DNA from 4 places in the Pseudomonas sp. MDT1-85 genome. Region 4 is predicted to be linked to each of the others. Evidence: predicted binding sites of a transcription regulator. Region 4 holds the regulator's gene; each other region holds the start of a gene.
The links. The regulator FliA, encoded in region 4, starts transcription of late flagellar genes. The targets are predictions, from matches to a motif close to CTAAAGTTTNNNNNNNNNNNGCCGNTAA.
Positions count from the first base shown of each region.

Region 1: ACYZT2_RS01905 (methyl-accepting chemotaxis protein) is a predicted target of FliA. The motif match lies at 5,733-5,760, and genes of this name have one in related genera.
Region 2: ACYZT2_RS08355 (methyl-accepting chemotaxis protein) is a predicted target of FliA. The motif match lies at 829-856, and genes of this name have one in related genera.
Region 3: ACYZT2_RS14225 (methyl-accepting chemotaxis protein) is a predicted target of FliA. The motif match lies at 6,467-6,494, and genes of this name have one in related genera.

Region 1 covers NZ_CM142715.1:397,090-404,417, forward strand. Annotated here, with positions in the region: rRNA gene rrf (5S ribosomal RNA) at 24-139, shown strand; gene ACYZT2_RS01885 (PepSY-associated TM helix domain-containing protein) at 205-1,401, opposite strand; gene ACYZT2_RS01890 (TonB-dependent siderophore receptor) at 1,473-3,974, opposite strand; gene ACYZT2_RS01895 (FecR domain-containing protein) at 4,062-5,075, opposite strand; gene ACYZT2_RS01900 (sigma-70 family RNA polymerase sigma factor) at 5,075-5,575, opposite strand; gene ACYZT2_RS01905 (methyl-accepting chemotaxis protein) at 5,874-7,328, shown strand, end outside.
Region 2 covers NZ_CM142715.1:1,840,766-1,848,093, forward strand. Annotated here, with positions in the region: gene ACYZT2_RS08350 (transporter) at 1-695, opposite strand, end outside; gene ACYZT2_RS08355 (methyl-accepting chemotaxis protein) at 969-2,594, shown strand; gene ACYZT2_RS08360 (hypothetical protein) at 2,800-3,147, shown strand; gene ACYZT2_RS08365 (GAF domain-containing sensor histidine kinase) at 3,163-4,335, opposite strand; gene ACYZT2_RS08370 (PepSY domain-containing protein) at 4,464-4,769, opposite strand; gene ACYZT2_RS08375 (glycerophosphodiester phosphodiesterase) at 4,946-6,073, opposite strand; gene ACYZT2_RS08380 (DUF2025 family protein) at 6,311-6,637, shown strand; gene ACYZT2_RS08385 (CTP synthase C-terminal region-related (seleno)protein) at 6,814-7,328, opposite strand, start outside.
Region 3 covers NZ_CM142715.1:3,155,389-3,162,716, forward strand. Annotated here, with positions in the region: gene ACYZT2_RS14195 (C39 family peptidase) at 1-291, opposite strand, end outside; gene ACYZT2_RS14200 (heme utilization protein) at 355-1,761, opposite strand; gene ACYZT2_RS14205 (adhesin) at 1,814-2,386, opposite strand; gene ACYZT2_RS14210 (hypothetical protein) at 2,388-2,828, opposite strand; gene ACYZT2_RS14215 (AAA family ATPase) at 3,387-3,911, opposite strand; gene pnuC (nicotinamide riboside transporter PnuC) at 3,908-4,471, opposite strand; gene ACYZT2_RS14225 (methyl-accepting chemotaxis protein) at 4,705-6,339, opposite strand; gene ACYZT2_RS14230 (undecaprenyl-diphosphate phosphatase) at 6,632-7,328, shown strand, end outside.
Region 4 covers NZ_CM142715.1:2,115,663-2,122,990, forward strand. Annotated here, with positions in the region: gene flhF (flagellar biosynthesis protein FlhF) at 1-1,325, shown strand, start outside; gene fleN (flagellar synthesis regulator FleN) at 1,442-2,272, shown strand; gene fliA (RNA polymerase sigma factor FliA) at 2,269-3,009, shown strand; gene ACYZT2_RS09575 (chemotaxis response regulator CheY) at 3,178-3,549, shown strand; gene ACYZT2_RS09580 (protein phosphatase CheZ) at 3,580-4,368, shown strand; gene ACYZT2_RS09585 (chemotaxis protein CheA) at 4,422-6,662, shown strand; gene ACYZT2_RS09590 (protein-glutamate methylesterase/protein-glutamine glutaminase) at 6,712-7,328, shown strand, end outside.

The DNA of each region.
Region 1 (7,328 bases), 1.7 Mb from region 4:
GTAACGGGCTGGTCACAGAATTTCTTGACGACCATAGAGCATTGGAACCACCTGATCCCATCCCGAACTCAGCAGTGAAACGATGCATCGCCGATGGTAGTGTGGGGTTTCCCCATGTGAGAGTAGGTCATCGTCAAGATTGAATTCCGAAACCCCTGTCTGCTTATGCAGACAGGGGTTTTGTCTTTCTGGGCTATAGAAACCTCAATCCGGTATGGGGCACATCCCGCTCTTGCGTGCCTTGCTACTCCTTCGAGCCAGCAACTTGCGCCACCAGATATAGATTCCCGTCACCGACAGTACTGCAATGAAAACACCCAACAACACGATCATCACTTGCCCGGTGAGCCCAATGATTCGCCCTCCGTGTATCGGCAATTGCAGCCGATAAAAACGCTCCCCCAAGGTGCCTTGGCCTGCGATTTCCTGTCCCAGTAAACGCCCGTCCGTGCCATGGAAGAACAGCCAGGACTTTCCATGGGCCTCGGTATCATGTTGCCCAAACCCCGCCCCATAAAAGTTGTACTCAAAGCTGTAATACAACTCCCCGATCGCTGCTGTCAGCCCCAGCCTTTGCCCTTCCTGCAACGCACGTTCATAAGCCTGTTGATAACTCAGCCGCGTAACTCCCAGCTCCTCGGCAGGCATGCGTCCGCGGGCCTCGTAAACGCTCGGCTCAATCGGTGAAAACAGTGAAACGGCAGGCTTGAAGACCTGGCTCGGCAGGTTCATGGCGACACTGCTGACCGCAATCGGTAGCAGCAATAACCAAAGCCACAAACCACCGGCCCGATGCAGGTCGAAGTTCCGCCGGTAGGCATGCCCGCCTTTGATCTTCCAAGCAGTCGACCACTTCTTCCAGAATGGTTTCCCTCGTGGAAGCGTCAGCCAAAGCGCGATGAAACAATCGACAACCCAGGCGATCGCGACCAGTCCCATTAACAACAATCCCCAGTTATTCGGCAGAACCAGGTTGTAGTGGAACTCAAGAATGAACGGGATGAAGTTCTCTCGCTGAAAGCAGCATTCTCCCCAGAACCGCTGCCCTTTCTGCTCGCCATTGATCGGGTCCAGATAGAACACCTGATTGGGTTCGGCAAAAGGTTTTCCGGTCGCAGGGTCATTGCGCGGTACCGCAGCCAGCAATGCGGTATGACCCGGTTCTGACGGGTACTCCATGTACCAGACTTGCAACCTCGGATGCTCCGCTTGCAGGTTGTCGACCAAAGTGCCGGGCGGCAAACGCTGACCGTCGGCAGACGCTGAATAGAACTCCGGATTGAGCCACTCATCCAGCTCATGATTGAACGCCAGAATGCTGCCCGTAAGCCCGGCCATCAGCAAAAACAGCGCAGTCGCGAGACCGATGTAGCGATGAAGTAAAACCAGAAATGCACGCATGGAATTTTCCTGCAGAGACGAAAAAGCCAGCCCCTGGATTCAGGGGCTGGCTTTTTTTGGATAACAAGTCGTTAGAACTGGTAGCTCACGGTAGCGGCGACGTTGCGCTCTTCACCCAAGTAGCAGAAGTTCAGGCTGGCGCAGGAGGCCATGTAGGACTCGTTAGTCAGGTTGTTCGCATTCAGACGTACGTCCACGCCCTTCAAACCCACCTTGCCCAGGTCATAGCCGACAGACGCATCGAACAATGTGTAGGACGGCACCTTCAGTGTGTTTTCCGCATCGGCCCAGCTGTAACCGACGTAACGCACGCCGCCGCCCAGACGCAGGCCATCAAGCGCTGCGCTGTCGAATTTGTAGTCCGCCCACACCGAGGCCATATGACGTGGCGCCTGAGTCGGCGAGTTGCCCTTGTTTTCGATTACGTCGGTGTCGGTGCTCAACGTACTGATCATCGACTTCGAATACTCGATGTCGGTGAAGGTGTAGCTGCCGAGGACTTTCAGGTTATCGGTCAGCTGCATGTGCGCTTCCAGTTCCAGACCTTGGGAGCGGACGGCGCCTACAGCGCGATAGAAGTTTTCCTGCGGCAGTTTGGTCGCCAGGTTTTCCTGATCGATGCGGAACAGCGATGCCGTGAACAAGTTGTCGGTGCCCGGCGGCTGGTATTTCAGGCCCACTTCCCACTGGGTGCCATCGGTCGGTGCCAGAGGATTGCCGGCGCTGTCCGCGTAGGAGTTCGGGTTGAACGACTCGGAGTAGCTGATGTACGGCGCAATGCCGTTATCGAACAGGTACAACGCCCCAGCCCGGCCCGTCAGCTTGGTGCGTTCGTCACTGATTTCCGTGCCTACAGGGCGTCCCGCTTCAGTCAGCCGGTTTTCATCGGAGGTTTCAACCCAGTCCTGACGCAGGCCCAAAGAGAAGCGCCATTTATCCATCTCGATCAGGTCTAGCAGGTAGACGCCGGTCTGTTCCAGGCGGCGCAGATAGCTGGTCGGGCTGTAGAAGTCGCTGGCCGAATTACCGTACACCGGATTGAACGCATCGATCGGCGCAAGACCGCCACTGGTCCAGTCGACCACCGTTTTGCGTCGCTGGTAGTCGGCGCCCATCAGCACGGTGTGTTGGGTTGCGCCGGTGAAGAACTCGGCTTGCAGCATGTTATCGACGATAAAGGCGTGGAGCTTTTCGTCGCCGCCGGTGTAATAGCGGTTCAACTCGTTACTGGTGGGAGTGGTCCAGCCATACGCGTAAACCTGATCGATCTTCACCTTGGAGTCGAGATAACGGAAGTTCTGCCGCGCGGTAAAGACGTCGTTGAAGCGGTGTTCGAACTGATAACCGAAGGACTGTTGATCACGCTGGAAACCATCAACGCCCGGCTCGCCTTCGAAGAAGTTTGGAGAGATCCGATTGCCGTTGCGCTGATGGATTGTGCCATCGGCCGGGACGCCGCCGTGATAGCCACCGTCGGGATCGTGTTGCAGGTAGGCTTGCAGCGTCAGCGAGGTATCTTCGGTGAAATCGATGCTGACCGTCGGTGCCAATGCGAAGCGCTTTTCCTTGTTGTGGTCGAACTGCGTGTCGGACTGATCCGCCAACCCTGTCAGGCGATAGGCAATACGTTTGTCATCATCCACCGGCCCGCTGAAGTCGAAACCCATGCCGCGCTGGCCTTGGGTGCCCACCGTGGCCTGAACCTGATGATAGGGCTCATACAACGGTTTCTTGCTGGTCAACGCCACCAGCCCGCCCGGTGAACTGCGACCGTAGAGCACCGACGACGGACCTTTGAGAATATCGACCCGTTCGAGGAAATACGGGTCCACCTGCATGGTGCTGTAGGTGCCGCTGTCGCCCATGGATTTGAGGCCGTCGAGATAGATGTTATCCACCGAGCCGTCGTTGAAACCGCGCATCGCCACGTAGTCATAACGGTGGGTTGCGCCGTAAGGGTTGGTCAGCACGCCGGGGGTGTAGCGCATCGCCTGGGACACGGTTTGCGAGCCTTGGTCGTCCATTTGCTCGCGGGTCACCACGGACACGCTTTGTGAGGTTTCCAGCAGGGCGGTACTGGTTTTGGTGGCGATCTGGCTGTGTGTCGCGTTGTAGCCATCCATACTGCCCAGCGCATTACCCAAGGCGAAGCCTTTGATGTCGGTGGTGGGCAGCGCCAGGGCTTCGGTTTCAGCAACGGGCCGCAGCACATAGCTGCTGCCATCCTGACTGACGGCCACCAGCCCTGTGCCATTGAGAAAATGGCTTAATGCCTGATCCGCCGAATAGTCGCCCTGTAATGCCGGCGATTGAAGGCCCTGAGTTTGAGCCGGAGTCGTCGACAGCGTGATGCCCGCCTGCCGCGCGAATTGGTTGAGCACATCGTTCAAGGGGCCGGCGGCAATGTTGTAGCGGTGGCTAGTGGCTTCGCTGGCCTGGGCTGCAACGCCAAGTGTCGGCAGCAGGCCGACACCCAATGCGGTCGAGAACAGCGCCGCCCGGATGGCGTGGCGCAATACGCCTGATTCCGCGGCGAAATGGAGAGGGTTCTTACTGATGGCGCGCACAGTCATTGTAGGTTTCCGTAGGAAGTCGCTGAAGGCAGAGTTGAAGTGCTTACTGACTAAGCCGGACTTGTTTGGAAAACCCGCCAAAAAAATTCAGGCGTGTCGCTCCAGCGTCACCCACCAGCGAGTGCGATAGCGCAGTTGCACCGGCAGGGTGTGCGGCAAGATGGCCAGCAGTTTGTCGGTGTCTTCGAGACGGAAAACCCCGGACAGCCGCAAATGGGCAATGTCCGCTGCGCAGGTCAGATAACCGGGACGGTAACGCCCGACTTCATTAATGAAGTCCCCGAGGCGCATGTTGCGGGTGACGATCAGGCCGTCGACCCAGGCGCCGGCATCCATGTCTTGAGGCGGTGCCAACTGTGCGCGACTGCGATCGATCAGATAACTCTGCCCGGCCTGCACCTGAATCGGCGGGCCGTCGGCGGCCCGTGGCGAATGGATTGCGACCATGCCGCTGGTAACGCTGAGCCTTGTGCAGTCGGCGTCCTGACGAACGATGAAGCGTGCAGCCACACTGTCGAAAACGCCGTGACGGCTTTGCACCCGCAACGGTCGATTAAACGAAACCCCTTCACTTGCCCCACCGCACGTCACGATGATTTCGCCGCGAGTCAGTCTGATCAGGCGCTGCTGCGCGGTGTAGTCCAGATCCACCGCGCTGGCGGTGTTGAGTTCCAGGCGCGCGCCATCCGGTAACTGGAAACCACGACGCTCGCCCGTGACGGTGGCGAAGTCGGCGGTCCACTGTTGCCAACCGACCAGATCCTTGCCCAGCCATGCCGCCGAACCCATCAATAACGCGCCCGACAGCAGCTTCAACGCCTGGCGCCGCCCGAGTCCCTGTGCGCTGTTTTCCAACGTGTTGAAAGCGACTTGGGCGCCGGGCACCGCGCGCAGATTGCTGCTCAACTCGGCTTGCAGGGACTGCACCCGTTGCCAGGCCAGTTCATGCTCACGGTGCTCCGCGCGCCAGACGTTGCATTGCTGGCGCAGTCTGGAATTGGTCGCGTTGTTACGCAGGCGCAGCAGCCAGTGGATGGCTTGCTTGACCACCTGCTGATGGGGTTCGCCGCGGCGGTTCAGTGCTGAGTTATCCACAGGCATCACGCTTCATACCGCAGCACGTAGCAGTGATACAGCGCGTCGGCCACATAACGTTCCACTGAGCGGAGGGATAATCCCATGTGTTCGGCGATCTGCTTGTGGGTAAGCCCTTCGCACTGGGCCAGTAGAAATGCCTGACGCACTTTCGGCTTCAGGCCTTCAAGCATGCGAGCGATGCTTTCCAGCAATTCGAGCACCAATGCCCGCGCCTCGGCGCTCGGGGTTTCGGCCTCGGGCAAATGGGCGGTGGTTTCCAGGTACGCGCGCTCGATTTCCTCACGGCGCCAGTGGTCGATCACCAGGCCGCGGGCGATGGTTCGCAGAAAGGCGCGGGGGGCCTTGAGCTCCAGGCGTTCGGTTCTTTGCAGCAGACGGACGAACGTGTCTTGAGCCAGATCCGCCGCATCGGCCGCGTTACCCAATCGAGCGCGCAGCCACGTGTTGAGCCAACCGTGATGACTGCTGTAAAGCGCCTGTACTGCAAACTCAGGTGAAGACATGAACGCGACAGCCCGACGTCACAAATGATAATTAGTCGCATTGTCATCAAGGGTCGAAAAATTTGCAACTGCCGTTCGAGCAACCACCAGCAAACACTGTTATTCGGGCGCTCTAGCACACCATTCGGCGGGTATCTGACGGGTTTCGTACAAATCCCTAAGATTTCTCCCACTCGTGCCGACAGACTGGTGAGACATGCGTGCACCAAAGTAGAGCGGCCTCAGAATGTCCGTCTGCGCTGTTACATGGAATGTTGCAACCCGGAACGCCCACTTTTTGCATAAGAAGTCCCATGAAATGAATCTCAAGTTCAGCCATAAAATCCTGCTGGCCGCTTCAGGCGTCGTGGTGCTGGCTTTTGCGTTGTTCACTTTGTACAACGACTATCTGCAGCGAAACACCATCCGACAAAACCTCGAGTCTTCCGTTGAGCAAGCTGGCGAGCTGACCGCCAGCAGCGTGCAGAACTGGATGAGCGGCCGCGTGCTGGTCCTGGAAAACCTCGCGCAGAACGTCGCTCATCAAGGCGCCAATGCCGACTTGTCGGGGCTGGTCGATCAACCTGCCCTCACCTCGAACTTCCAGTTCACCTACGTCGGGCAGGCCAATGGTGTGTTCACCCAGCGCCCTGACGCGAAGATGCCGGACGGCTACGATCCGCGTCAGCGCCCCTGGTACAAACAAGCCGTGGTCGCCGACAAGACCATGCTGACCCCGCCTTATATGGCAGCGGTCGGCGGGTTGGTGGTGACCATCGCCATGCCGGTGAAAAAGCAAGGCGAACTGCTGGGCGTCGTCGGCGGCGACCTGAGTCTGGAAACCCTGGTGAAGATCATCAACTCGGTAGACTTCGGTGGCATCGGTCACGCGTTTCTCGTCAGCGCCGACGGTCAGGTGATCGTCAGCCCGGACAAGGATCAGGTGATGAAGAACCTGAAAGACATCTATCCGGGTTCCAGCGTCCGAATCGGGAAAGGCATCCAGGAAGTAGAACTGAACAAGCAGGACCGCATCCTCTCGTTCACGCCGGTGAGCGGTTTGCCGAATGCCGAGTGGTACATCGGTCTGTCGATCGACAAGGCCAAGGCCTATGCACCACTGAGCCAGTTCCGCACCTCGGCGCTGATCGCGATGTTCATCGCCGTGACCGCCATTGCAGTGCTGCTGAGTCTGCTGATTAATGTGTTGATGCGTCCGCTGACCACGATGGGCCGTGCGATGCAGGACATCGCTCAGGGCGAGGGCGACCTGACCCGTCGTCTGGTCGTAGAAAGCAAAGACGAGTTCGGCGAGTTGGGCGGTTCCTTCAACCAGTTCGTGGAGCGGATTCACGCGTCGATTTCCGAAGTGTCCTCGGCGACCCGTCAGGTTCATGACCTGTCGCAACGGGTGATGGCATCGTCCAACGCTTCGATCATCGGCTCCGACGAACAAAGCGCCCGCACCAACAGCGTGGCTGCGGCGATCAACCAATTGGGCGCCGCCACCCAGGAAATCGCCCGCAACGCGGCCGATGCTTCGCAACACGCCAGCGGCGCGAGCGAGCAGGCCGATGACGGTCGTCAGGTGGTGGAAAAAACCATCCTGGCCATGACCGAGCTGTCGCAGAAAATCAGCCTGTCCTGCACGCAGATCGAAACCTTGAATGCGAGTACCGACAACATCGGCCACATTCTCGATGTGATCAAAGGCATCTCCCAGCAGACCAATTTGCTGGCGCTCAACGCGGCCATCGAAGCGGCCCGTGCCGGT
Region 2 (7,328 bases), 270 kb from region 4:
TGCAACCATTGCGGCGGACGATTGAGCAGGCGCAGCAACGAGCCTGGCTCCAGCGCCAGCAACCGTTGCAGGCGCACCAGTACCCGGCGGTTGGCGCCCAGTTCGGCGCGGTTGTTGGACAGGCGCGAAGACAGCAACTCATCTTCGATCTGATCGACACTGAGGCTGGTTTTGCGCACGATCTGCGTCAGCACCTCGCCCTGATCGCGCAGCAAATGCACCAGCAGTTCCAGCGGCGAGCGAAAGCATTCACCGGCCTTCACCGAAGAACGCAGCTTGTCCACCGAGTGCAGCGGTTGCAGGCGTGCGCTGATGATCAGCCGACTGCGGGCGCAGACCCACAGTGTCGAGACATCCGAGGAGACCATGCTGCTGAGGTTGAACACCACGTCGTTGACCACCGCCAGCAACGCCGAATCGACATGCTCGATGCGCGTCGAGCGAGAACCTTCGTGCAACGCTTCGAAAAATTCATCGGGCAAGGCCAGATGGCTTTTCATCCAGCGCTCGCACGCGGCATGGGCCAGGTTCAGGTGCAGCCAGAGGAATTCGTCACTGTCGTCTGGTTGCTGCAGGCAGTGCAGCGCCTTGGCCGAATCAATCTCCCGACCGCGCTCGCCGGGGCGAAAACTGAAACCGTAAAGCAACCCAAACAGATCGGAATCGCGATGGCGCTGGTCAATGCTGTGGTTCATGAGGTCTCGCTGGAGGAGGCGCCTGTCGCGGGTTTCACAGGTTCACTTGAGCCCCATCATCGCAACGTAGTTTGAAAGTTTTGTGACAGTTGAGTAGCACCGGCAAACCGCCTCCTGCCGGTGGTCGGAAGGGCTCAAGAAAGGCTCTGGCCCGCCGATGTGGGTAATGTCGATCTTCCGATTCTGGTCGTGAGCCAGCGTCGCTGACAGGGATGTCCGGACATCTTGCACCCTACTTGGGCGTGCCTTATCCCTGTCATGAGATATCACTCGATGTTTTTGCAAAAATCCCTGAGAGCACAAATCCTCGCCCTGTTGAGCGGCAGCCTGTTAGCGATGTTGCTGATCGCTTTGTCCTCCTTTCACTTTTTGTCCAATGGGGTTCAGAACTACGCGAACCTGATCGAAGGCCCCTTGCACACGTCCCAGCTGATCGATGAAGCCAACCTGCAATTCAAGGTGCAGGTTCAGGAATGGAAGAACGTGCTGCTGCGCGGCAAGGAACCTGCGAACCTGGACAAATACTGGAAGCAGTTCGAGGACCGCCAGCGTGATGTGCAGGGCACCCTCGGTGAACTGGCCGGGCAGAAGGGCATCGAGCCACAACTCAAGACCCGCATCGAACGCCTGCGTGAAGAGCATCGTGTATTGGGAGCGGCCTATCAGAAGGGCCGTGATGCCTACGTGGCGGCTGGTGCTGACCCAACGGCCGGCGACAACGCGGTCAAAGGCGTGGACCGTGCTGCCAGTGAGCAGATGAGTGAACTGGTTAGCGACCTGCGCAAGCAGGGTACCGAGCAATCGAAGCTGATCAGCGCCAGCGCCGATCGCACCGTGTTGTTGGGGCTCGTGGTAATGCTGGTGTCGGGGCTGTTGATCGGCCTGTTGAGTCTGTGGCTGGTCAACCGCAACCTGGTGGAGCCGATCCGTAAACTGATCGACTACGTGGCGCAACTCAGTCAAGGGCGGTTCGCCGAGCGCGTGGCCAGCACCCGTCAGGACGAGTTGGGCAACCTGGCCAAGGCCGCCAATACCTTGCGCGATTTCCTCGCCGAAACCTTCAGCCGTTTGCAGCGCAGTGCGACGGATCTGGACAGCGCCAGCGGCGAGCTGAACTCGATTGCCGGCCTCATGGCCAGCGGCACCAACGAGCAGTTCAACCGCACAGATCAGGTGGCCACGGCGATGAACGAAATGTCTGCCACCGCACAAGAAGTCGCGCGTCACGCAGCCGACGCGGCACGTGCGGCCGATGACGCCGACCAATCCGCCCAGCAGGGCGAGAAAGTCATGCAGGGCACCATTCACACCATCACCCAAATGCGCGGTGAAATCGCCAACACCGCCGCGGTCATCCGTCGTCTGGAAACCGACAGCGGGCGCATCGGTAAAGTGCTGGAAGTGATTCGCGGCATCGCCGAGCAAACCAACCTGCTGGCGCTCAACGCGGCAATCGAAGCGGCCCGTGCCGGTGAAGCCGGGCGTGGTTTTGCGGTGGTCGCCGATGAAGTGCGCAGCCTGGCCCAACGCACGGCGGCGTCGATCATCGAGATCAACCAGATCATTCAAACCGTGCAAACCGGTGCGGTTCACGCGGCCCAGGCCATCGAAAGCGGCCAGTCGCGCAGCGAAGAAAGCGTCGAGCAAGTGACCCAGGCCGGCGCCATGCTCGAGCGGATCACCCATGCCGTGGAAGCCATTCGCGACATGAACCGCCAGATCGCCACCGCCGCCGAAGAGCAGACCTCGGTGGCCGAAGACATCTCGCGCAACCTCACCGAAATCACCAGCATCGCCAGCACCAACCTGGACAACGTGCAACGCACCGAAGCGGCCAGCCACAATCTGCATGGGTTGTCGGGGCAGTTGAATGAAGTGACGGCGCGGCTGAGCGCCTAGTGGAAATGGCTGTGTACGTCGGGTTCGGTGGTCAGTACTTCGGCATGGGATTGCGCTCAGCAGGCATGACCGTTGGTCGAATCGACGTTTCGGACCCCTTGATTCAGAGGGTACCTGTTAGTTCTGACAGTAGACGGGGGAGCATTCCGAACGGCTTGATGATCGGGTCTGCGCTCTGGCGCTATTTCCCGATAAGGAGTGTTCCATGTCCAGGCTTGAAGTGTTGGAAAAATTGGTGATCCCGAGCATGACGCCGGTCGAAGGTAAGGAGTATGAGGGTGAGGTGTATTTACCCGAGGATCCCGGCCTTAAGGCAATTATTGAGAGTAATCAACGATTGAAAAAAGATGATCGTCTTGTGGTTAGCTGGAAAACCGAAGACGCGACTGAAACTGTCCTGGATCACAAGGTCACTCTGATTGAGGAAGAAAACTCAGTGCAGTTTTTTGTGGGTAAAAACTTCATTGCGCCGGGGGTGGTGACTGCTGATTATGAAGTTACTAGAGGCGATATGATTTTTCGCTCCAAAAAACTGATCATCATGGTCAAGTGATTCGAGCCTGGCAAATCACATCGGCAAGCTGAAGGTAAACGTCGTGCCCTGTTGCTCGGTCGATATCACTTCCAGCTTCCCGCCATGTGATTGCGCAATCTGACTGGCAATGTACAACCCCAACCCGAGGCCGGCCTGCGGTGTTGCGCCGGTTGGTTTCGAGTAGGGCTGGAACAGGTGCGGCAGCGCATCCTCGGCGATCAATCCGGGGTTTTTCACGCTCAACACAAAGTGTCCTTCCGCGACCTGCGCACGGACCTTGATCGGGTCATTGGGATCACCGTGGACAACGGCGTTCGCCACCAGATTGGACAGCAACTGCGCGACCCGTTCGCGATCGCAATGAATGTTGCTCAAGTCGCCAATCGACGACTGAATGATGCGTTTGGGGTAAATGCTCTGGATCTCGGAAATCACGTGCCGCAACGCATCTCCCAGGTCTGGGCATGGTTCGATGTTTACAGGGATGCCTCGGCCCAGTGAACCTCGCGCGAAGTCCAGCACATCGTCCACCAGTTTGGTCGCACGTCGGGCGCTGGTGAGAATGTGTCGGGCGCGCTGCTCATTCGCGGGGTCAGAGACTTTGCGCAGGAGCATTTCCGCTCCGGCGCTGATGGCAAACAAGGGGTTGCGCAAATCATGGCCGAGCACAGCGATGAACTGTTCGCGCAGTTCGGCGGTTTTGCGTTCCTTGATCAATGCCGCTTCGGTCCGTTGCAGGTTTTCTTCGGCCTCGATCTGCAGCGCCAGCATCCGGGCGAACGACTCCATGGTGCTCTGGATCGTGCTGGACTTGAGCGATGCCGGATTGGGATCAAGGGCACAAAGGGTGCCGAAAAAACGCCCGTCGGTGCGCAATATCGGCACGGCAATGTAGCTTTCGAATTGATAGGTGCGGGGTGTGTGGTGATCGCGGTAGAGCGGATCCTCACTGGCCTTGTCGATCACCACCGAGTGGTGGCCCTGGCGGACTTCGTTGCACAGAGTGGACACCAGATCCAGTTCATCGCCCACTTGCAAGCCGAAATCCAGTCGATCGAGCACCGCGCAGGCAGTCCATGAGCCTTCGGTAATACGGGCCACCGCCGCGAACCGCAAACCAGTCAACTCACTGATCACCTGAAGAATCGCCGGCACCGCGCTGATCCGGCTGATTGTGGCGATGTCTGCTGCCGCTGTTTGCCCCATATCCTTGGTTCTCTGCTCCAACATGCCAAATGGTTTTGAGGGATTCTAGCGGGCTTGCGCAAATTGTCGCGCCTTCGTTCGTCGCTTCAGCGAATGGCCTGATGCCAAACGCTTTTTTTGCAGTTGAATCAAGTGTCTTGTTTGTTGCTCAAAACCTTGCCGGTAGCGGCGTCGAAGTCCACATCCCACTCGGTGCCGTCAGCCAGACGCAGTTCAACTTCATATTCGTAACCGTTGAAGTGGTTATCCAGGTCGGTGTCGGTAATCGTGGCACCCGGGTGCAACTTCAGTGCGGCCTGATTCAGTTCTTCCAGGGGTTTGATCTTGCCGCTCTTGACCAACTCAGGGATCTGATCGACGCGAACGTCGGCCTGGGCCAGGCCAGCGGTGAGGGTCAGGGCAGCAGCGGTGAACAGGGCAGTTAAAGTTTTCATGAAGTTCTTTCCTTGGATGAGCTGTTTAAGTGGGATCAGGTTAGCTCGCGCAACTTAATTCACCCTTAATTGCCCGTGGCGTCAGTTTTAAAGCTTCGCGGGCAAGCCTCGCTCAAGGTCTGCGCAAAAACCTGTGGGAGCGTGGCTTGCCCGCGATGCTGGCGCCACGGTCTCGATCAATACCCGTTGTTCTGCAGCAACTGCGCAACGCTCGCCGCCGCGGGACGCTTATAGAACTTCAGCAATTCGCTGGCGCGGTTGGTGAAGATGCCATCGACACCGGCATCCGCCACTTTCTGATAATCAACGGCATCGTCGATAGTGTAGACATGCACCAGCAGGCCCTGATCGTGGGTGTACTGGTTCATCCACGGTTGCACCAGGTCGGAATAGCTCTGATCGCCACCTTTGGTCAGTGCGGCGGAAGGGCCGGTACCGATAGCGCCCTGGGCCCTGGCGTATTCGACCCATTGCTGAAACTCTGCTTTATCTTTCGGTTCCTGCCTGGCGTACCAGGTCGCTTTATCCTTGTCACCGGATTCGGCGAACGTCACTTTGGATTTCGGCTCGATGCTGCCTTCGCCCACCCACAGCAGCAGGATTTTCGGCACTTGCGGCATTTCCTTCTCAAGCAGTTCGAGGCTGCTCTTCTCGAAAGTTTGCAGCACGACTTTGCCTTTGCCCTGACCGACCGCCAGATTACTCTTCGCCAGTTTCGAACCGGTCGGGCTCAGCCAGCCGCGGTCCTGCAATTTATCCTTGAGGTCGCGCTCGATGCCGGGAAACTGTTTTGGCTCTTTGGTTTCGATGTACAGACCCGGCTTGTGCAGCGGGCTGCCTTGGGCGATATCGATGATTTCGTCCAGGGTCAGGATCTTCAGGCCCGCGTAGCTCGGACGCGCGCGATCCGGGTAAGCGCGGTTGAACCAGCTGCCGGCATCCAGGGTTTTGAGTTCGGCGATAGTGAATTCGTTGGCCAGGCTGTCCTTGCGCTCAGGGAATTTGGTGGCGACATCGGTGGTGCGTTGCAGGTCGTTGTCGTGCAGCGCTAATAGCACGCCATCCTTGCTGCGTTGCAGGTCCAGTTCCAGGTAGTCGGCGCCCAGATCGCGCGCCAATGTGTAGGCCGCTGCGGTGGATTCCGGTGCATCGAAAGACGCACCACGGTGGGCGATCACCACCGGGTGCGGAATGCCCAGACGGGTCGCCAGTGCGGTGGGGCTTGGCTCGTTGGCGGCCTGTGCCTGGCCGAGGCCGAGCATCAGGCTCAGCAGCAGGGCGCTCTTGGTGAAGATGACAGGCATGGTCGAAGTCCTTTTGCGATGGGTTTTCAAAGACGTATCTTTTAACAACTGAGCGCCGCTTGCGCTATCGCCGGACTGACATAAATGTGTTTAAAGCAGATTTTTTCAGCGCTTTTGTGCGGTTCTTTGCAGTACTCTTGACCCCGGCAACTTCCCCGGCAAGAGGGAAACCCGTTCACTTGCCCTGCGTGTAAACCATCGATCACCGGTCCTTTGTGACCTTTTGTGAGGTTTATCATGCGCATCACTTCCCAGCTCATTTGCCAGGCCGCCGACCAACTCAAAGGCTTCGTCGGCCTCAATCGCAAGACCGGACAGTACATCGTTCGTTTCAGCGAGGACTCGTTCGGCATGGACGTGGCCGACGACGGCATCATCCCCACCAGTGAATTCGTCTGGGCACCGGGCCCCGAGCAGGCCATGACGCTCAAGCGCGAACTGATCCAACTGCTGCTGGACCAGAACATCGACGACCGGATCAACATCACCGAACCGCTGCGGGTGTACATGAGTCGGCAGGAGGTGCCGCAGATTACGGCGGTGAGGAGTTTGGTGCGGGGTTGAGGTTTTGTACTGGCTGTCAGGGCCTCTTCGCGAGCAAGCCCGCTCCCACAGTGGATCTTCTGCGTACACAAAATCTGTGAACGACCGAGATCAAATGTGGGAGCGGGCTTGCTCGCGAAGGCGATTTAAAAAACACTGCAGCAATCACTGCTCAAACAGATACGCCCGCTCAGCGATCATAATTGTTGCCTCGCACAAGCCTCGATCAACGCGCGGACCAACGGCGGCAGAATACCCGTGAGCGCAGCACGTTCCGGTTGGAACAACGTGGCGACGAAGAACGGATGATCTTTTAGCTCCACCGCCCGCAGATCCCCCGCCGAATCGTGGCCAACTGCGTGCAACTGTTGTTTCAGTAACTCTCGTTCAAACTCGGGATTCACACCATAACGGCAGCGATATCCTTCGCGAATCTCAGCGTTTTCGTACGCCTTGGCGATCAATGAGCCTTCAACCAAATGAATGCTGTCGAACGTCTCCACCAGCGAACAGGTCAGCGGCGTGAGTAATGCCCGCGTCGCCTCGGGCGAGGTCTCGCCGTGTTCGGCATCGCTCCAGCCCAGAACGTTGCGGGCGAATTCGAGCACCGCGTGCTGAAAACCGCCGCACGTGCCGAGGAAAGGTCGCTGCTGCTCGCGGGCAAAACGGATCGCCCGCAATGCGCCGTCCATGTCGCGATAAGGGCTGGCGG
Region 3 (7,328 bases), 1.0 Mb from region 4:
GGAGAAGCCCTGAACGCGGACAAGATCTTGATCGGAGTGTGCCAGCATGCCTTCGATGATCTGTTCTTCATTCGCGTCCAGCCAATAGGCTTGGCGCAAGATGGTCGCCAGCGCAGCTGCGCCGCAACTGAAGTCGGTTTTCTGTTGCACCAGGTCGGCAAATTTACGCTCGCGCATGCTCTGGATCGGCTTGTACACCACCGCGCCGCCCGGCAGGACGGAAAGCGGCATTTGTGCAGCCTCGATCACACTGGCCACGCAAAGCAAAAATGCCAAGGCGATAATGCGCATGGTGGGACGCCTTCTGGTTGTGGTTGAAAAAGGCCCCCGTAAGGGGGCCTCAAGAGACAGCCATTAGAACGAGTTGTTGGAAATGGCCAGCGAGTTGCTTTGTTGGTTGCCCACACCAGCAGCCACGTTGACGCCCAGGTTGCCACTGCCACCATTCACCGAACCGTTCAGGGTTGCAGTGTTGGTCACAGGGTTGGCCCAGCCAGTTGGAGTCAGCACTTGATAGGAGTAGGTGTTGCTCAAATCATAAGAGCTGCTTTCACTGTAGCTTTTCGCGTTTGCGTACTCAGACTCGGACGATTTACTGCCCGATTTTTCGTACGAGGAGGCAGACGATTCCTCGTACGATTTATCGAACGATTTTTCGAACGAGGAATCGCGCGATCTGTCGTACGAGGAGTCGCTCGATCTGTCGTACGAGGAGTCACGCGATCTGTCGAACGATCTGTCTATCGATGCGTCAAGCGTTGCGTCCACCGATGCGTTAAGCGATGCGTCGGAAGAGCGGCTGCGGGTGCGGTCGCCGAAGCCATTATTGAAGGTAGTGGAGCTGGAAGCCGCCGAAGTAGCGTCCAAAGTAGCGCTCAAGGAAGCATTCAAAGAAGCACTCGAAGAACCGCTTGCACTACTGCTGTTGGAACCGCTGGCATTACTGCTGTTGGAACCGCTCGCATTACTGGCGCTAGAGCCGCTTATATCAACGCTTTTGGAACCACTGGCCTCAGAGCTCCTGGAACCGGCTGCATCCCAGCTCGAAGAAGCGCTTTGACTGCCGCTAGCCTCGGAAGCCTTATCGCGAGAGAAATTACCGCTGGCCGTTGTGGTAACGGTTATCGTATCCAGGCGGGTCGTCCGATCAGCGTAGTTATTGACTACCAGGCCAGGACCTTGTTGATCGGCAGAGGCGGTGGCTGTTGCGTTACCGAGCGGGGCATTGGTGTTGGCAATTGCCATGGTATTTTTCTGCTGGTTAAGGTCGCCACCAGCAATGTTGATACCCATATTACCGCTGCCGCCATTACCCGATCCGTTCATTACAGCGGAGGCTGTGCTGCCGAAGTTGTTGACCCTGTTATTGTTGCTGTACTGAGTCACGTCGGCGGTGGCTGTCGCAGTGCCGAACACGAAGCTGTTGTCCTGACTGGAGTTTGAGGCAGCATTTGCGATGGCGGACGCGTTGTCTTGTTGGTTGCCGCTACCTGCAGCCACGTTGACGCCGACGTTGCCGCTGGCGCCTGTGGCAGAGCTGTTCATTTCAGCTTCGTTGATCGTCCCTTCGTTACGGATGCTGTTGTTGGTACTGCTCTGGTTATCCCACGCATCCGCCGTCGCATAGACAGGGATCTTGGTTGGAGGAGGGGTGTGATGGTTGTGGTGGCCATGCGGATCGTTTTGCCCCGCTTGTACAGCAACAGCCATGACCGCAGCAATTGCGAAAACCAGAGGCTTTAGTGCCATCGAAGGTTTCATGGTGATTTCTCCGTACTTATTTTAGGTTAAGTGTTGTATCTACCTTTTTGGGTCAATCCATGACCCGTACGCTCAGGGTGTTGGCCGTTCGGTTTCCCACCCCGGAGCTCTGATTCAACTGGATCACACCACGGCTACCGGTGAAGGCCTGATCGCTGGTAGCGACTTGGCGGTTGCCTGGTGCAGAGTCAGTTGGATCGGAGTTGTTGATCAGCGTCACGTTCTGCTGCATGAGGACGCTGTCGTCGATACTTTGCGGTTGTTTACTGACGCTTATCCGCAGGGCATTGGCTTGCTGGTTGCTGGCGCCAGCGCTCTGGTTGACGCCCAGTACGCCGTTGCCATGGCTGAAGGAGTCGCCTTGAATGCTGGATCGAGCATCGATGCTGGGGTCGACCTGCGTACGCAGCCGTTGGCGAATCTGTGTGGTGGCGCTGGCGTTGTCGCCAACCGCAATGGCCCGGGCGTTGGCCTGTTGCAGCTGATCGCCCGCCGCCTGGTTGACCGAGAGGTTGCCCTGGTGCTGCATGCCCGAACCGTCGATTTCTGCGTTATTGATGACGGGAGGCTGGGCAAAGGTCGATGCACTGCAAAACATCGCAATCATCAGCAGCGTACGATTCATCTTAACGGTCTCCCGTTACGACTTTCAGAGCACCCAGGCCTTGCTGGATGTTTGAATTGACCATGTTGGCAATACCGTTGCCCGAATTTCCCGAACGTCCAGCGGGGAGGTTCGAAAGCTGGGTCTGGTTGGTGAAATCGCCGCCCAGGTTGTTGTTGGTGCCTTGAGTGACCAGGTGGGAGATGCCTGCACCACTGGCGACGTTGGCAAAGTCGCCGTCGCTCAATTCGTTCGTTTGTCTGAGAACTTGTTTGGACGGGTTGGCATTGGCGGTTGTGGGGCTAGGGTCGGGAATCACCGGGGCACGCGTTGCCATGCGCGGTTGGACATCACGCTTGATAACAATGATGCCGTTGTCAGCCTGTACGGGCAGGCTGACACTTGAGCCCAGTGCGCATCCAATCAGCAGGAGGATATAGATGCTGTTATCAAATGTCCCCACGGCGGCAATTCCTTCTTTATTGTGAGCTGGCCCTAGTCAGCCTTGTGAAGGAGGGAGCGAAAGCTGTGCCGGTTTTTGATTGTTGTTTTTATTCAGAGGGTTATCGATCAAGGCTAGTGGATCGATGAAGTGCGGTGTTTCAGGGCTGAGACGACCGCCGGGACGGTAATGTGATAGGAGATCGCAATAGCAATGGATCCACGCTTTGTCCGGGGATGTATCAGCGCTTTAACATATCGCGTGACAAAACGATGACCAGCGTTGGAGCGGGCTGTTCGAGGGGGAGGGGTGTTTCAGAAGCGGACGTATTTGCAAAGATACTGCAACAAATACTCGGGTATTTGGCCGGTGCCAATCCGTTAAGCAATTTCAGCAGCGACGCGCTCTTTGTAGCAACTGCCGAGCTCGCGAGGCTGCGTTCGGCTGCGTAGCAGTCGTAAAATCAGAGAATGCGGTTTGTCAGGTAAGCCGAGTTAGCCGGATTCACGGCTGCTACGCAGCCGAACGCAGCCTTGCGAGCTCGGCAGCTGCAGATTGGGTGTCTCGGCCCCAATAAGGTCAGTGATCGAGCAGTGACGCGACGGCTTGTAATGCCTGAAGCCGGCGTTCGGCCCAATCGCCCTGAAGCACTTGAACAGGCTGTCGATGCTGTTCCAGCCATGCTTGAGTCGCGTTGAAAAAAGCCCGGCGTTCCTCCAGCTCGGGCTGACACCGTTGACCGTCATCGGTCCAGTTGACCTGTTCGGGCGACAGCAGCAAGTGCAAGTCATAGTGCCGAGCCAGCAGGGTCTGCTCAAGCCAGGCCGGGCAATCGCCAAACAGGGTTTGGCTCCAGAGCATGTTGCTCAGCAAGTGAGTGTCGAGAATCAGCAACGGCGGCCCAAGGGCACGGGCGTCGTCCTCCCATTGCAGCTGACCGCGAGCGATTTCGGGGATATCGGCCGGGCAGGTGTCTCGCGCTTCCTGCTCAATGAACCAGCGCACGTATTCGCCCACCAGAACACCGCCGAATTGCTGTTGCAGTTCGGCCGCCAGCCAGCTCTTGCCACTGGATTCAGGCCCCGTGAGCACCAGTACTTTCATGTGCGCAACGCCGGATCGACGCGCCACGTCCGCCAGCCGTACACAGCCAACAGTGCGAATAAACCGTAGAGGCCGGCGGTGAGGTACATCGCTTTATAGACGAAGAGGCCAACAAAGATGATGTCCAGCGCGATCCACAGCGGCCAGCATTGCAGACGTTTTTGCGCCATCCATAACTGCGCCACCAAACTGAAGCCGGTCAGTGCCGCATCGAGCCAGGGCTGGGCAGCATCGGTCCAGTGGGCCATCGCGGCGCCGAGCAGCAAACTGCCGACTGCGCCGACGGCCAGCCCGAGCGCAATGGATTTGCCATCGAGCAGGGTGACATGCCGCTTGCCATGAGTCGCGCTCCCCTGAGTCCACTGCCACCAGCCGTAGATCTGCAAACCGGCGTAGATCACTTGCAGCAGCATGTCCGAATACAGCTTCACCTCGAAAAAGACCCAGCTATACAGCAGCACCATGACCAGACCGATCGGCCAGCACCAAGGGTTCTGTCTGACCGTCAACCAGACGGCAATCACGCCGAGGGCGGCAGCAAACAGTTCAAGCCCGGACATGGAGGTTCCTTGGTGTCGTAAAAAAGAGGGGGGCGAATTGTACCCGGATTGTGGGCAATGGGCTTGTTGTGGGGAAGAGGGGGCTTGCCAATGCCAGTCAATCAAATGTAATCCCTGTAGGAGCGAGGCTTGCCCGCGAAGAACGATGACGCGCAGTACCTGAAAAACCGCGGTGCGTTCTTCGCGGGCAAGCCTCGCTCCTACAGGGGGCAATGCCGGATGCTGGGACGGAGTTACACCCGAAACTGCTTCAGCAACCCGTTCAATTGCTCGCTCAGTTCCTTGAGGTGAACGCTCGCCACGCTCGACTGTTCGGCCGCCAGTGCGGTGCTGTGGGACAACCCGGCGGCCTGGGTGACGTTCTGATTGATGTCTTCCACCACGTGGGCCTGTTGCAAGGTCGCACTGGCAATCGATGCGTTCAACCCGTTGAGGTTGCGCAAGGCCTGGCCGATGGCATTCAGGCTGGCGCCCGCCAGGCCGGCCTGCTCGATGGTCAGTTGCGAGGCACGGCTGCTGTCGCCGATCACCTTGACCGCCGCTTCGGAATGACTTTGCAGGCGTTCGATCATCGATTGGATTTCCGCCGTCGACTTCTGAGTGCGCTGGGCCAGCAGGCGCACTTCGTCGGCGACCACCGCAAACCCGCGGCCTTGCTCGCCGGCCCGGGCGGCTTCGATGGCGGCGTTGAGGGCCAGCAGGTTGGTTTGCTCGGCGATGGAGCGGATCACTTCCAGAACGCTGCCGATTTGTGTGCTTTCGGCGGCCAGGGTACGAATCACTTCGACGGCTTGATCGATGGTCGACGACAGTTTGTCGATCTGCTGCAAGCTGCCGTCGATATTCACCTGCCCCTGTTGCGCCTGAGACTCGGCATTGCGCATTTCGCTGGCCGCGTGCTCGGCGTTTTTGGCCACATCCTGCACGCCGTAGGTCACTTCATTGATCGCAGTCGCTACCAGTTCCATCTGCTGGGACTGCTGCTGGCTGCGTTGCTGGGCTTGCGCGGCATCGTTGCCCAGTTCATTGGAAGATTGGCCCAGCGCGCTGGCGGAGGTTTGCAACTGACTGATCACCAGGCGCAGTTTGGCGGTAAAGGCGTTGAAGTGCCGGGCCAATTGCGTGACTTCGTCCTGGCCGTGGGTATCGAGGCTGCGGGTCAGGTCGCTTTCACCGCTGGCGATGTTGGCCATGGCGTTCACGGTTTCCTGCAGCGGGCGCACGATGCTGCGGGCAATCATGATCACCAGCAATGCCATGATCAGGGCAATCACCAGGCCCACGAAAGACGCCTTCCAGACCTGCGCATAAAACTCGGCCTGCATGTCATCGATGTACACGCCAGAACCGATCACCCAACCCCAGGGCTCGAACAGTTTCACATAGGAGGTTTTTTCCACTGGCGCACTTGCGCCCGGTTTCGGCCAGCGGTAGTCGACCATGCCGGCACCCTTGGCCTTGGCAATGGCGACCATCTCGTTGAACAGCGCGAAACCGTCGGGGTCGCGGATCGTCGAGAGATTCTGGCCATCAAGTTTCGGATTGGTCGGGTGCATGACCATGACCGGCGTCAGATCGTTGATCCAGAAATAGTCATTCTGGTCGTAGCGCAAGCCGCGCACGGCGTTCAGTGCCTGTTTTTGCGCGGCGTCGCGGGTGAGGGTGCCAGCGGTTTCCAGGCCGTGGTAATAGGTGAGGATGCCACTGGCGGTCTGCACCACGTGCTGGGTCTTTTGGACCTTGGCCTGATAGAGGTCCTCGTGAATCTGCTTGAGCATCAACACGCCCAACGTCAATAGCATCACCACGGCCACGATCAAGATGAGCCACAAGCGTCGGCTGATCGACACACTGCGCAAGCTGTTCATAACGCTGTTACTCCGGTTTCTTGTTCTTGTCATAAACGATCGCCAGCATCCAACCACACTTTGCCGATCGGGCCTATGCGACTCAGGTCCTATTACGCGGCAGCGTAAATGAGGCATGTCTGATAGGATTTCGGCCCCGCACGAAAAAACCTGAGCCCAAGTCTTTTTTCACGCAAATTTTACGGTTCTGCGTGAATCTTGCGCACGCGGGGATTCAGCTGAGGTTGATCGCAGTTAACGCTTATGAATTATTAACGGAGCATGCCTGGGGGCATTGCTTCTTGGGGGATTGATGGATCTTTGGACGGCCTTTCAGGCATTGATTTTAGGCGTGGTAGAAGGGCTGACGGAGTTCTTGCCCATTTCCAGTACCGGGCACCAGATCATTGTGGCGGACTTGCTCAATTTCGGTGGCGAGCGGGCCATGGCCTTCAACATCATCATTCAGCTCGGGGCGATCCTGGCGGTGGTCTGGCAGTTTCGCCGCAAGATCTTTGACGTGGTTATCGGTTTGCCGACGCAGCCCAGCGCTCGACGCTTTACCGCGAACCTGTTGATTGCCTTCCTGCCGGCCGTGGTATTGGGGGTGATTTTCGCCGATTTGATTCACGAGTACCTGTTCAACCCGATTACCGTGGCCACCGCCTTGGTCGTGGGCGGGATCGTCATGTTGTGGGCCGAACGCCGTCAGCATGAAGTGCATGCTGAAAGTGTCGACGACATCACCTGGAAAGACGCCCTGAAAGTCGGCTTCGCTCAGTGCCTGGCGATGATTCCGGGGACCTCGCGTTCCGGTTCGACAATCATTGGCGGTTTGCTGTTCGGGTTGTCGCGCAAGACGGCCACCGAGTTCTCGTTCTTCCTCGCCATGCCAACCATGGTCGGCGCGGCGGTGTACTCGGGCTACAAATACCGCGATCTGTTTGTGCCGGCGGATTTTCCGGTGTTCGCCATTGGCTTCATCACGGCCTTCATCTTTGCGATGATCG
Region 4 (7,328 bases):
TGCAAGTTAAGCGTTTTTTCGCCGCCGATATGCGTCAGGCCATGAAACTGGTTCGTGATGAGCTGGGCGCTGATGCCGCCATCATTGGCAATCGCCGGATCGCCGGCGGTGTCGAGCTGACGGCTGCCCTGGATTACAAATTGTCGGCGCTGGCCCCGCGTGTTCCGAACATGGAACTCGAGGACGAGCTGCGCAAGACCCAGTCGCGGATCGTCACCGCCCAGGCCGAACTGAGCCTGCGTAGCGATGGCGAGAGCGACAAGACCACCAATCGCCAATTGTTCGCCGGCCTGCCGTTGACCGCCGCCGAGCCGCTGATCGAACCGACGCTGGCCGAGCCTCGGCGTTCGGCGCCTGCTCCTGCCACAGCGACCGGCGTTGACCCGCGTGCATTCGACTCGATGCGTTTCGAACTCAACAGCCTGCGTGAACTGATGGAAGTGCAGCTTGGTTCTTTAGCGTGGAATCAGTTGCAAGGCAGCCGTCCGGCCCAGGCCAACCTCTGGCGTCGCCTGCAACGCATCGGTCTGTCCGGGCCGTTGTCGCGCGATCTGCTGGCACTGATTACCGATATTGAAGAACCCCGTCAGGCCTGGCGCATGTTGCTCGCGCATCTGGCGCGGATGATTGCCACCCCGGAAGTCGAGCCACTGGAAGAGGGCGGTGTGATTGCGATGGTCGGCCCGGCCGGCATGGGCAAGACCACCACACTGGCCAAACTCGCCGCCCGTTATGTGCTCAAGTACGGCGCGCAAAACATCGCGTTGGTGAGCATGGACAGCTACCGCATCGGCGCTCAGGAACAGCTCAAGACTCTGGGCCGCATCCTCAATGTGTCGGTCACCCATGTCGACCCGGGTCAATCACTGGTGCAGGCGCTGGAACCTTTGCTGCGCAAACGCGTGGTGCTGATCGATACCGCTGGCCTGCAGGCCAGCGATCCGGCACTGCGCATGCAGCTCGAAAGCCTGGCCGGACGCGGCATCAAATCAAAAAATTATCTGGTATTGGCAACCACCAGCCAGAAACAGGTTCTAACCGCCGCTTATCACAGTTACAAACGTTGCGGCCTTGCCGGCTGCATCCTGACTAAACTGGATGAAACGGCAAGCTTGGGCGAGGTGTTGAGCCTGGCCATCAGTCATGAACTGCCGGTGGCTTACCTGACCGACGGCCCGCGGATTCCGGATGATTTGCATCTGCCGCGTCGTCATCAGTTGGTCAGCCGCGCCGTTAGCGTGCAAATGCAGGAAGAACCCAGCGAAGAAGCCATGGCTGATATGTTCGCTGACCTTTACCACAGTCCGACCAAGCGGGTTGGCTGAGGTATTAATGAACGGTTTTTGTACCTACATCGATGGTCTGCCATGCATTGTTCAGTTGGTGAACGCGCAGCCAGTAATGTGGCCTCCGTCTAAGAAAGACAAGGTAAAGAAATAACATGGGCAGCATGCATCCCGTACAGGTGATCGCGGTGACCGGCGGCAAAGGTGGCGTCGGGAAGACTAACGTGTCAGTGAACTTGTCCCTGGCTCTAGCTGAGCTCGGCCGGCGCGTCATGCTGCTGGATGCCGATCTGGGACTGGCGAACGTCGACGTCCTGCTGGGGCTGACACCCAAACGTACCCTGGCCGACGTGATAGAAGGCCGCTGTGAGCTGCGCGACGTGCTGTTGCAAGGGCCCGGCGGTATTCGTATCGTCCCGGCCGCGTCCGGCACCCAGAGCATGGTTCATCTGAGCCCGGCCCAGCATGCCGGCCTGATCCAGGCTTTCAGTGACATCGGCGACAACCTCGATGTATTGGTGATCGACACCGCTGCGGGCATTGGTGACTCGGTGGTCAGTTTCGTGCGCGCCGCCCAGGAAGTGCTGCTGGTGGTGTGCGACGAGCCGACCTCGATCACCGACGCCTACGCGTTGATCAAACTGCTTAACCGCGACTACGGCATGAATCGTTTCCGTGTCCTGGCCAACATGGCCCAGAGCCCGCAGGAGGGCCGCAACCTGTTCGCCAAGTTGACCAAGGTCACGGATCGTTTCCTCGACGTCGCCCTGCAATACGTCGGTGCGGTGCCTTACGACGAAAGCGTGCGCAAGGCCGTGCAGAAGCAACGTGCCGTCTACGAAGCCTTCCCGCGTTCCAAGTGTTCCCTGGCGTTCAAGGCCATTGCGCAGAAGGTCGATACCTGGCCGCTGCCGGCCAACCCGCGTGGACATCTGGAGTTTTTCGTCGAGCGCCTCGTGCAACAGACCGCAGGACCCGTCCTATGACAGCCAGTGGCTACAACCTCTACAAGAAGTCGGCACGTGACGCGCAGTACGAGCTGATCGAGCGTTACGCGCCACTGGTCAAACGCATTGCCTACCACTTGCTGGCGCGTTTGCCGGCCAGCGTCCAGGTCGAAGACCTGATCCAGGCCGGGATGATCGGCCTGCTTGAAGTATCAACCAAATACGACGCCAGCAAAGGCGCGAGTTTCGAGACGTACGCGGGCATTCGAATCCGCGGCGCGATGCTCGATGAAGTGCGCAAGGGGGACTGGGCGCCACGTTCCGTTCACCGCAATACCCGCATGGTCAGCGACGCGATTCGCTCGATTGAAGCTAAAACCGGCCGTGACGCTAAAGATCACGAAGTTGCGGCCGAACTCCAATTGAGTCTCGACGATTATTACGGGATTTTGAACGACACCCTGGGCAGCCGGTTATTCAGTTTCGACGATCTGTTGCAGGACGGCGAACACGAAGGGCTGCACGAGGATGGCGCCAGTGCTCATCTCGAGCCGTCACGCGATCTGGAAGATGAACGCTTCCAGGCGGCGCTGGCGGACGCGATTGCCAATTTGCCGGAGCGTGAGCGACTGGTGTTGGCGCTGTACTACGACGAAGAGTTGAATCTCAAGGAAATCGGTGAGGTCCTGGGGGTCAGCGAATCTCGGGTCAGCCAGTTACACAGCCAGTGCGCGGCCCGTTTGCGGGGGCGTTTGGGGGAGTGGCGAGCGCGCTGACAGGCAGTGTGGGGACACTGCGAACGAGGTTGGTACGGCATTTTGCTGCATCAGCCACGGCCCGTTGTAATCCATACAACTGTTGAGTGTTACGCCGAATTGATTGAACGGCGCGTTCAGGTGCTGCGCGCGTTTTAAGACTGCTTGGAGGTCGAATTGGACAAGAATATGAAAATCCTCATCGTTGATGACTTCTCAACGATGCGGCGGATCATAAAAAACCTGTTGCGTGACCTTGGGTTCACCAACACGGTCGAGGCGGATGACGGTATTACCGCGATTCCGGTCCTCAACAGCGGGAGCATCGACTTTCTGGTAACGGACTGGAACATGCCCGGCATGACCGGTATTGATCTGCTGCGCCACGTGCGTGCCGATGAAAAACTCAAACACCTGCCGGTGTTGATGGTCACGGCCGAAGCCAAGCGCGAGCAAATCATCGAAGCCGCTCAGGCGGGTGTGAACGGCTATGTGGTCAAGCCATTCACGGCTCAAGCGTTGAAAGACAAGATTGAAAAGATCTTCGAACGCATCGGTTGATGTGCAAAGCCAGTCCGTCACGGGGGAGCTATGGAGCAAAACGAATCTTCACAGGGCGATTTCGAATCGACCCTGAAAAAACACGCGGTCGAACTGGTCGAAAGCCTTGAAAAAGGCAGGTTCGGCGACGCTGTGCAACTGATCCATGAGCTCAACCAGACCCGTGACCGCGGCCTGTACCAGGAAGTGGGCAAGCTCACCCGCGAGCTGCATAGCGCGATCGTCAATTTTCAGATTGACCCGCACATGCCGCAAGCCGAGGAAGTGTCTCAGATCACGGATGCCACCGAGCGCCTGGGTTATGTGGTCAAGCTGACCGAGGCCGCGGCCAACCGCACCATGGACCTGGTGGAAAACGCCACGCCGCTGATCAACAGCCTGAGCGACGAAGCTCAGGCGCTGAGCACGGATTGGGGACGGTTCATGCGTCGCGAAGTCGGGGCTGAAGAGTTCCGCGAGCTGGCCCGGCGGGTCGACGGTTTCCTGACACGCAGCAGCGAAGACAACCGCGTCGTGTCGAGCAACCTCAACGACATTCTGCTGGCCCAGGATTACCAGGACCTCACCGGTCAGGTGATCAAACGCGTGACCCAGTTGGTCACCGAAGTTGAAAGCAACCTGCTCAAGCTCGTGCTCATGGCCAGTCAGGTCGACCGCTTTGCGGGTATCGAACATGACCGTGAAGCGATGCTGGCTGAAAAAGATCCGCAAAAACATCTCTCGCAGGGTGAAGGTCCGCAGATTCATGCCGATAAAAGAGAAGACGTTGTGTCCGGTCAGGACGATGTGGACGATTTGCTATCCAGCCTAGGATTTTAAATTTTAGAATTTTAGGTTTTTTAGGTTTTTAGACCTGTAGGAGCACCCCCTTAATGAGCTTCGGCGCCGATGAAGAGATCCTTCAGGATTTCCTGGTTGAGGCCGGCGAGATTCTAGAGCAACTGTCCGAGCAGCTGGTCGAGCTGGAAAGCCGACCGGATGATGCGGATTTGCTCAATGCAATTTTTCGCGGTTTTCACACTGTAAAAGGGGGCGCCGGCTTCCTCCAGCTCAATGAGCTGGTGGAGTGCTGTCACATCGCCGAGAACGTGTTCGACATCCTGCGCAAGGGTGAACGACGCGTCGACTCGGAACTGATGGACGTGGTTCTCGAGGCATTGGACGCGGTGAACGGCATGTTCAGCGAAGTCCGCGAACGCAGCCCCATCACGGCTGCCACGCCTGAGTTGCTTGCAGCGTTGGCCCGTTTGGCCGAGCCGCAAACCGCCGACGAAGCGGCACCTGTCGCGCAAGCGGTGCAAGCACCTGCCGCCGAAAGCGAATCAGGTGACATCACCGATAACGAATTCGAACAGCTGCTGGACTCGCTGAACGCCGTCAAGGCTCAGGCCGAGGCTCCCGTGGTTGCTTCGCCGCCTGCCGCTGATGCGGCCACCAGTGACGAAATCACCGATGCCGAGTTCGAGTCGTTGCTCGACCAATTGCACGGCAAAGGCCAGTTCGCCGCCGATGCAGTGGTCGCGGTGCCCGCCGCACCGGCGGCCCCGAAAGCGGCAGGCGACAGCTCCGACATCACCGACGACGAGTTCGAAGCACTGCTCGATCAGCTGCACGGCAAAGGCAACTTTGCGGTTGATGCGCTGGAATCGGCGATTGCTTCGGCCCCGGTCCCGGCTGCGCCAACCGCTAAAGCGGCCGGCAGCGATCTGATCTCCGATCACGAGTTCGAATCGCTGCTCGACGAATTGCATGGCAAGGGCAAGTTCACTGAAGTGGGCACCGGTTCTGCTGCTTCCGCAGTAGCAACCCCAGTTGCCAAGGCACCGGCACCTGTCGCCAAAGCGCCCGAGCCAAAAGCCGAAGCACCCAAGCCTGCCGCCGCTGCTGCACCGGCGCCTGCTCGTGCCCCGGCTGCGCCGCCACCGGAAAAACCGGCCAGCGAAGCCGAGACCACCGTGCGGGTCGATACCGCGCGTCTCGACGAAATCATGAACATGGTCGGCGAGTTGGTGCTGGTGCGTAACCGCCTGGTCCGTCTGGGCCTCAACAGCGGCGACGAAGCCATGTCCAAGGCCGTGTCGAACCTCGACGTGGTCACGGCCGACCTGCAAACCGCGGTCATGAAGACCCGGATGCAACCGATCAAGAAAGTCTTCGGGCGCTTCCCGCGTCTGGTTCGCGACCTGGCTCGCCAGCTCAAGAAAGAGATCAACCTGGAGCTGGTCGGCGAAGAAACCGACCTCGACAAAAACCTCGTCGAGGCCCTGGCCGACCCGCTGGTCCACTTGGTGCGTAACTCGGTCGACCACGGTATTGAAGAGCCGGCCGAGCGTGAAGCGATGGGCAAGCCTCGCAGCGGCAAAGTGATCCTGTCCGCTGAACAGGAAGGCGACCACATCCTGCTGTCCATCTCCGATGATGGCAAAGGCATGGACGCCGATGTTCTGCGCGGTATCGCCGTGAAGAAAGGCCTGATGGACAAGGATGCGGCGGACCGTCTCAGCGAGTCGGATTGCTTCAACCTGATTTTCGCTCCGGGCTTCTCGACCAAGACCGAAATTTCCGACGTCTCCGGGCGCGGCGTGGGCATGGACGTGGTGAAAACCAAAATCGCCCAGCTCAACGGCACCATCAATATCTATTCGACCAAGGGCAAGGGCTCGAAGATCGTCATCAAGGTCCCGTTGACCCTGGCGATCATGCCGACGCTGATGGTCATGCTGGGCAACCAGGCGTTTGCGTTCCCGCTGGTGAACGTCAACGAGATCTTCCACCTCGATCTGTCGCGCACCAACGTGGTGGACGGCCAGGAAGTGGTGATCGTGCGGGACAAGGCGCTGCCTCTGTTCTACCTCAAGCGCTGGCTGGTCAGCTCCGCCGCTCACGAAGAGCAGCGCGAAGGCCATGTGGTGATCCTTTCGGTGGGCACTCAGCGGATCGGCTTCGTCGTCGACCAGTTGGTTGGCCAGGAAGAAGTGGTCATCAAGCCATTGGGCAAAATGCTTCAGGGAACCCCGGGCATGTCCGGCGCCACCATCACCGGTGACGGCCGCATTGCACTGATTCTCGATGTTCCGAGCATGCTCAAGCGTTACGCCGCACGGCGTATTTGATTCTGGGGGAGCGGGGCGACTGAGCCTCGCCCCGTCTAACGGAGTGTTTATGGCAGTCAAAGTCCTGGTGGTGGACGATTCGGGGTTTTTCCGCCGCCGCGTCTCGGAAATTCTTTCAGCGGATTCGAATATCCAGGTTGTCGGTACGGCGACCAACGGTAAAGAGGCGATCGATCAGGCGCTGGCCCTCAAGCCAGACGTGATCACCATGGACTACGAGATGCCAATGATGGATGGCATCACGGCGGTGCGGCACATCATGCAGCGCTGCCCGACCCCGGTGTTGATGTTCTCCTCGCTGACTCACGAAGGCGCGCGGGTCACCCTCGATGCGCTGGACGCCGGCGCGGTGGATTTCCTGCCGAAGAATTTCGAAGACATCTCGCGTAACCCGGAGAAGGTCAAGCAACTGCTGTGCGAAAAGATTCTCAGCATCTCGCGCAGTAACCGTCGTGTCAGCACCTACAGCGCTCCGGCTCCCGTGGCCGCACCAGCCCCGACGCCTGCGCCTTCGAGCGTCAGCAGCTACGGCAGCAGTGCGCCCGCGCGTCCGGCACCGGCGCCGATTCCGGCTCGCAGCCATGCTGCGAGTCCGTCCTCTCCGGCACCAAAACGCAAAGCCTACAAACTGGTCGCCATCGGTACTTCCACCGGCGGTCCGGTCGC